3 regions of the Pseudorhizobium halotolerans genome follow, and region 1 is predicted to be linked to each of the others. Evidence: predicted binding sites of a transcription regulator. Region 1 holds the regulator's gene; each other region holds the start of a gene.
What was found. Region 1 encodes LexA, which represses DNA repair genes until DNA is damaged. Its sites were predicted from a motif close to TGTTCNNNNTGTGTTCNG; they were not measured.

Region 1 (2,263 bases):
CTTCTTAACGTTGATGGCGCGACCGGTCTTCGCGGCGGCGATCAGCAGATCGGTCTGGCGGCAAAGGAAGGCGGGTATCTGCAGGATATCGACCGTGGGCGCGACCAGTGCGCACTGTTCTTCCGTGTGAATGTCGGTGAGAACCGGGAAGCCGAATTCCCTCTTGAGGTCGGCAAAGATTTCCATCGCGCTGTCCAGGCCGATGCCGCGCTTACCCGACAACGATGTCCGGTTCGCCTTGTCGAAGGAGGACTTGTAGACAAGGCCGATCCCGAGCTCGGCGCAGAGCTCCTTGAGCCTTCCGGCGATCATGAAGGCGTGGTCGCGGCTTTCCATCTGGCAGGGGCCGGCAATCAGCGAGAAGCGAGCCTGCTGGGAGAACAACACGCGGCCCTGGCCTTCACCCACGAAAACTTCGGGATTGGGCTTAACGTCCATGGCGGCACTCCTTTCAAGCGGGCATCTGCTCCGTCGCGTGGACCCGGCTGCGGCGGACGCGATGTCCATAACAGCAACCACCGCCTCTGTCACGGAGCCAAGGCATAAGCACGCCGACGCAGCTGGAACTTTAGCCTTGCGGAACACACCCGGAACATATATGGTCTGTTCCGTATTTGTTTCATCGTCAGGGAACCCGGATGCTCACGCGCAAACAGCAGGAACTGCTTCTTTTCATTCACGAGAGGATGAAGGAGTCGGGCGTGCCTCCGTCCTTCGACGAAATGAAGGATGCGCTCGACCTGGCGTCGAAGTCGGGCATTCACCGGCTGATCACTGCGCTCGAGGAGCGCGGCTTCATCCGCCGGCTGCCCAATCGGGCGCGGGCACTTGAGGTCATAAAGCTGCCGGAAGCCTACAGCACCAGCCTGCAGCCGCGCCGCGGCTTCTCGCCGAGCGTCATCGAGGGCAGCCTCGGCAAGCAGAAGCCGGCGCCGGCCCCCTCGCCGATCGCCGCAAGCAACGAGAACGCAAGCACGAGCGTGCCGGTCATGGGACGTATCGCGGCGGGCGTGCCGATCTCGGCGATCCAGAACAATACGCACGACATTGCGGTTCCTGTCGAAATGCTTGGCGCCGGCGAGCACTATGCACTGGAGGTCAAGGGCGACTCGATGATCGAGGCGGGGATCCTGGATGGGGATACGGTCATCATCCGCAACGGCCAGACGGCCAGCCCCGGAGACATTGTCGTGGCTCTCGTCGATGACGAGGAGGCAACGCTGAAGCGGTTCCGCCGCCGCGGTGCCTCGATCGCGCTGGAGGCTGCCAACCCGGCCTATGAGACTCGCATCCTTCCCGCCGATCGGGTGAAGGTTCAGGGAAAGCTCGTCGGCCTCATCCGCCGCTACCACTGATCATTCGCAGCAGCGCTAAGGGAAGCGTTTGGTCGAAGCTGTCATTTCGCCAGTCATAGAGACGGTGGCTGGTCCATGGACGGCGGGTTCCGGCACTTGCCGCGTTGACCCGCCACAGGGACGGGTCGGGACTGCCGTTCAGATAGATTTCGATCGCGCCAGTCTTTCTCAGGCTTGCGGCGTTCAGCAGCACGGCACCCGCGCGACATTCGTCGAACCGCGCGCGAGGGGCGACAACCAGCGCCGCCAGATCGCAGGCGCTTCCTGCTAGTCGCGGATCCTCGACCACGGCAATACTGACTCCGCCCTCATGGGCTACCGCCACGCACCACAGCTTGGGCAGGCAATGGAATCGACCCGCATCAGCTGCGGCGAGAGCGAGCATCGACGACATTTCCGACCGGATCCGGTCACGCTGTTCGTCGATCAGGGCGGCTTTCGCGGAAGGATCGCCTGCCGCCGCAATGCCAATGTCACTTGCCGGAGACATGACCGGAGCGACGGGCTCGGGAAGCAGCAGGGCGCGCTGCCACTGGTCGAAGATGAAGGCTGGCGGGCGCGCACGGTTGGTGGCAAGAACGCTGCCCCGCAGTGCTACGAGCGCGCCGTCGTCGGAGATCAGAATATCAGGTTGGGGCAATCGGTTCGCCTGCGAGCTCAGCGCGAAGGCGAGCGCCATGATCGGCACGCCGACCAGCCTAAGCCGAGTACGCAACAGGGCGATCAGGAAGCCGATCGAGGCGATCGACAGGAACCAGGGATGCTGCCGGCCGGTGCCGACGTCTCCACCCCAGGCAGCCACGTGCTTTGCGACCGCGATGACCGCCTCCAGCCCCAGACCCATCAATTTCAGGAGGGGCGCGTCGAGCCCGAGCGGCATCAACAACATACCGAGCAGGCCAGCCGGC
Region 2 (2,263 bases), 720 kb from region 1:
TTTCCCGGTCGGCACGATTGATATCCACCGGGAACCGGTCGCGATGCCCCAGCGCCCAGGCGAGCTTGGGATCGAGATCCAGATCGAGCATACCGTCTGCGCGCGCCGAGGTGATCTCGCCGATGTCGAACCCATAGAACCGGTAGAGCCAGTCCGCCTGGTAGAGCCGATGCTCGCGCATCAGCGGCGGCTTGATCAGCGGCAGGTTCTTCGACGAGTCTGGGATTGGGCTGAAGGCGGAATAGTAGACGCGCTTCAGGCCATAGCTTCCATAGAGCCGCGCGCTCGTCCCAAGGATCGTTGCGTCGTTGGCGCCGTCCGCGCCGACGATCATCTGTGTGCTCTGTCCGGCAGGAGCAAAACGGCGCTTTCGCTTCGTCTGCAGCGTCGGCTCGCTCATTTCCTCGATCTTGAGCCGCAGTTCGCCCATGGAGCGACGAATTCCATCCGGCTGCTTTTCCGGCGCATACCGAGTGATTCCGGCATCGGTCGGCAGTTCGATGTTGAGCGACAGCCGATCTGCGTAGAGTCCCGCCTCCTCAATCAGATGCGGCGACGCTTCGGGAATGGACTTGAGATGAATATAGCCGCGGAAGTTGTGGGTCGTTCTCAGTTCCCGAGCGATCCGCACCATCTCCTCCATCGTGTGGTCGGAGGAGCGAATGATGCCGGAGGACAGGAACAAGCCCTCAATGTAGTTGCGCCGGTAAAACTCCAGCGTCAGCCAGATCACCTCCTCCACGGAAAAACGTGCCCGCTCGACGTTGCTGGACGAGCGATTGATGCAATAGGCGCAGTCATAGATGCAGAAGTTCGTGAGCAGGATCTTCAGGAGCGAGATGCAGCGACCGTCCGGTGCATAGGCATGGCAGATACCCGATCCTTCCGTGGACCCCAATCCGCCGGAAGCCTCCGAGCTGCGCTTGCCGGTACCGCTGGAGGCGCAGGATGCGTCATATTTGGCGGCGTCGGAGAGAATGGCCAATCGTTCTTTTAGCGACTTCTTCATTAGCGCGTTCACTATATGTTCTTTTGCGTGGGGTCAAGGTCCTGGTGACAAGTCCGCCGGGACCTTGAAACCGGCACAACCTGCCCCATCTCGAAATTGCTGGAACTTTCGCGATGATCTCTGTTATAGTTCCAGAAATTCTGATGTGTGGATGGTTCCGAAGTTTCACTCCGGAACCTGTTTCTTTTTGTGGCCGCGGCGAGCGCGGTCGCATCGTGAAGGGCAAGGAAATGGTCGAAAAGGTACCGATGACGCAGAATGGCTTCACCCAGTTGCAGGAAGAACTGCGCTGGCGTCAGCAGGAAGAGCGTCCCCGCATCATCGAGGCGATCGCAGAGGCACGCGCCCATGGCGACCTCTCGGAGAATGCGGAGTACCATGCGGCCAAGGAAGCCCAGAGCCATAACGAGGGCCGCGTCAGCGAACTCGAGGATCTGATCGCGCGCGCCGAGGTCATCGATCTCTCAAAGATGTCCGGCTCGAAGATCAAGTTCGGCGCTACCGTCAAGCTGGTTGACGAGGATACTGAGGAGGAAAAGACCTACCAGATCGTCGGCGACCAGGAAGCCGACGTGAAGGCGGGACGGATTTCCGTTTCCTCGCCGATCGCCCGTGCCATGATCGGCAAGGAAGCCGGCGACTCGATCGAGGTCAATGCGCCGGGTGGCTCCAAGGGCTACGAGATCCTCTCCGTCAGCTGGGGCTGACGCCCCCTTGTCCTCGCTGAGAGACATCACCGTGATCGCGCCGCACTTCAAGCGGCGCCTGTCCGGCGTGACATCGACCGTTGTCCAGCTCGTGCCCGAACAGGTGCGGCTCGGCCGCGGCATTGTCACGCTGGGGCCTGGACTTCCCGACAGCCTGCCGAAGATGCGATGGACGCAGCTGCCGGAGCTCTGGAAACGCCCCGCGGGCGCGCGTTTCCGGGTCTGGCACGCCCGGCGCAACAGCGAAATGCTGCCCGGCATCCTGATGCGATCCGTGCTGCGCATGCCGCTGAAGCTCCTCTTCACCTCCGCGGCACAACGCCATCACTCCCGCTATACGAAGTGGCTGATCCGCCGGATGGATGCGGTGGTTGCGACCAGCGCCCGCTCCGGCTCCTTCCTGGAAGTGCCCCATACCGTCATCCGGCATGGCATCGACCTCGACGTTTTCCATCCTCCCCGATCAGAGGATGACACGATCGCTGCAACCGGCTTGCCAGGCCGGTTCCTCGTTGGTTGCTTCGGCCGCGTTCGCCACCAGAAGGGA
Region 3 (2,263 bases), on a different contig from region 1:
GCCTCGGCAAGACCCTGACCTTCCCGCAAGCCCAGTTCCACCGCCAGTTCGTCCAGTGCCGTGAGGCGCACCCCATTGTCGCGCCGGCCCGAACAGAGCAGGGGAGGATGGTCAGGACGCCCGGCCAAACGCCACGAGCCGCCCCAGCGCCGGCGTGCCATCCGGTCCGTCGGCAGATGCGGGAAGACTAATGCCAGAATGCGTTGGCCCGCTGATGGAAAGGCGAGACGACTCTGGTGGCTGGGCGAGGGAGAATAGGCGGTCACGGGAATTCCACTCCAGGGTAAAAGAGAGCGGAGCCGGGTTGCGGCTCTTCTCAAGCGTCAGACGGAAGACTGGAAAGCCGATGCTGCCGCCAAGCATGGCTCCATTGAGAAGGACTCGCTCCGAAGCGGGTCCCGGTTCGGCACGGAATCGGAAGACGGCGCTGCTCGCCTCTTCCTCGCCCGCATGCCGCAAGAGCAAGATCGGCCGCCTCGCCGCCTTTGCCCGCAAGCTGAGCCTCCGGCTCTCGGACAGGCCGAATGCAGAAGGATTGCCTCTGATTTCGAGAATGGTCGCGGCCAGCGCACCGCTCGCTACTGCAGTTTCCGCCAGCCACAACGCCTCCTCCAGCTTTCGAGGTGTGGCCTGGAGGAAGTGCTTTATCTTGAGACCATATTGCGCAAGCCCCACCGGATAGGGCAGTCCCGCCTCGCCATTGGAGAACCTGTCGCTGATCCACAAAAGGGCAGAGGCTTCAGCCTGCCGCTGGATAAGAGTCGCCAGCGCCAGAACAAAACCACTGCCTGCTCCGGCATTGCGCATGGCAGATGTGCGGATCTCCGTTACGCCATCTAGGGGCAAGCCACCATCCAGTGCTGCATCCATGTCTGGAAGGCCGATCGCAAGCCGATGGGGAAATCTGATATGGTTGGTTTTCTGTTCACCCCGCGCCTGCTCCTCGCTTATCAGCGTGGGAGCCTTGCTTTCCAGTTTGGCAATCGTCTTACGCAGGGCAAAAAGTCTCTCCTGCGCCGTGGCATGCTTGGCCATGGCGTCAGCTCCATTCGATATGTTCACTTTATGTTCTAATGGATTCCAGAGCTCTCCTGAAGAGTCAACAGCCATTTTAAGGGAAGAGCCGGCTTCCTCAGGAGCTCTATGAATCCTCTCGAAAATTTCCGGAAATAGATTATATGAGCTCCAACAAGGAGCATCTATGGCCCGTATAGACCAAACCGACGATTGGCGGGATCGCCACGCGCCGACCCTCAGCGCTTTTGAATCGTTGGCCATCGAAGCCTATGGCAACCTGCCGGAAGAATTTCGGGCGTTGACGACCAATCTGACCATCGAGATCGAGGATTTCCCGGATGACGAGATCTTCGAGGACATGGCGCTGGAAACGCCCTTCGACCTGCTCGGCCTCTTCGAAGGGCGCGGCATTTCCGAGCGCTTTTCCATGGAGACCGGCGAGCTGCCGAACCGCATCCGGCTCTATCGCCGTCCGATCCTGGATTACTGGGCCGAGAACGAGGAAACGCTGGGCGATATCATCACCCATGTGCTGATCCACGAGATCGGTCACCATTTCGGTCTGAGCGACGACGATATGGAGCGGATCGAGGCGAGCGCCGAAGAGGCGACGGATCGCTGATCCGCCCCTCTTCTTGAACCAACTCTACTGCTCGCCGAGCTTCATGTCCGGATGATAGTCCTTCCCTTCGACAGTCTTCGTGACTGCCTGCCCGCAATACATCCTGTTTTCGGCGGCATTGAAGCTGTGGCTGGGTGATCCATGCAGTTCCCAGCCCTTGTTTAAGGCATCGGTCACACGGTGGCAGAAGGAGGCGTCGTCGGGTCCTGTCAGGAAGCGGTAGAGTTTCATGCCTTGGTCTTTCTTTCAGAAATCAATCGAGCTTTGGCCATGAGCCGTTCCGCCTGTTCCAGGTGAAGCCGCTCGACCATTTTCCCGTTCATGTTGATGACGTTGAGGCCCTCCGCGGCCGGATCGGCAAAGGCGTTGATGATTGCTTCGGCCTCCGTGAGCTCCTCATCCCACGGTCCGAACGCACGGTTGGCAACCTCTATCTGGGCGGGATGGATCAGCATCTTGCCATCGAAACCCATGGCACGGCCTTGCGCGCATTCGACCGTTAATTCTCCGGTGTCGCGGAAATCGTTGAAGACGCTGTCGATCACATCCAGGCCGTGGGCCCGAGCCGCCAGCACCACCTGCATCATCCACGGCACCAAATAGGCTCGCCCAGACTGGGACAAA

Region 2: a site for LexA is predicted at 1,015-1,032, ahead of FN060_RS10720 (putative DNA modification/repair radical SAM protein). Genes of this name have one in related genera too.
Region 3: a site for LexA is predicted at 1,056-1,073, ahead of FN060_RS02060 (ImuA family protein). Genes of this name have one in related genera too.

The regions. Positions count from the first base shown of each region.
Region 1 is NZ_CABFWE030000005.1:465,023-467,285, reverse strand. It holds gene kdsA (3-deoxy-8-phosphooctulonate synthase) at 1-438, opposite strand, end outside; gene lexA (transcriptional repressor LexA) at 639-1,355, shown strand; gene FN060_RS07190 (ComEC/Rec2 family competence protein) at 1,336-2,263, opposite strand, start outside.
Region 2 is NZ_CABFWE030000005.1:1,184,377-1,186,639, forward strand. It holds gene FN060_RS10720 (putative DNA modification/repair radical SAM protein) at 1-1,009, opposite strand, end outside; gene greA (transcription elongation factor GreA) at 1,240-1,716, shown strand; gene FN060_RS10730 (glycosyltransferase family 4 protein) at 1,733-2,263, shown strand, end outside.
Region 3 is NZ_CABFWE030000001.1:439,451-441,713, forward strand. It holds gene FN060_RS02055 (Y-family DNA polymerase) at 1-71, opposite strand, end outside; gene FN060_RS02060 (ImuA family protein) at 112-1,035, opposite strand; gene FN060_RS02065 (metallopeptidase family protein) at 1,202-1,639, shown strand; gene FN060_RS02070 (DUF1737 domain-containing protein) at 1,664-1,870, opposite strand; gene FN060_RS02075 (HpcH/HpaI aldolase/citrate lyase family protein) at 1,867-2,263, opposite strand, start outside.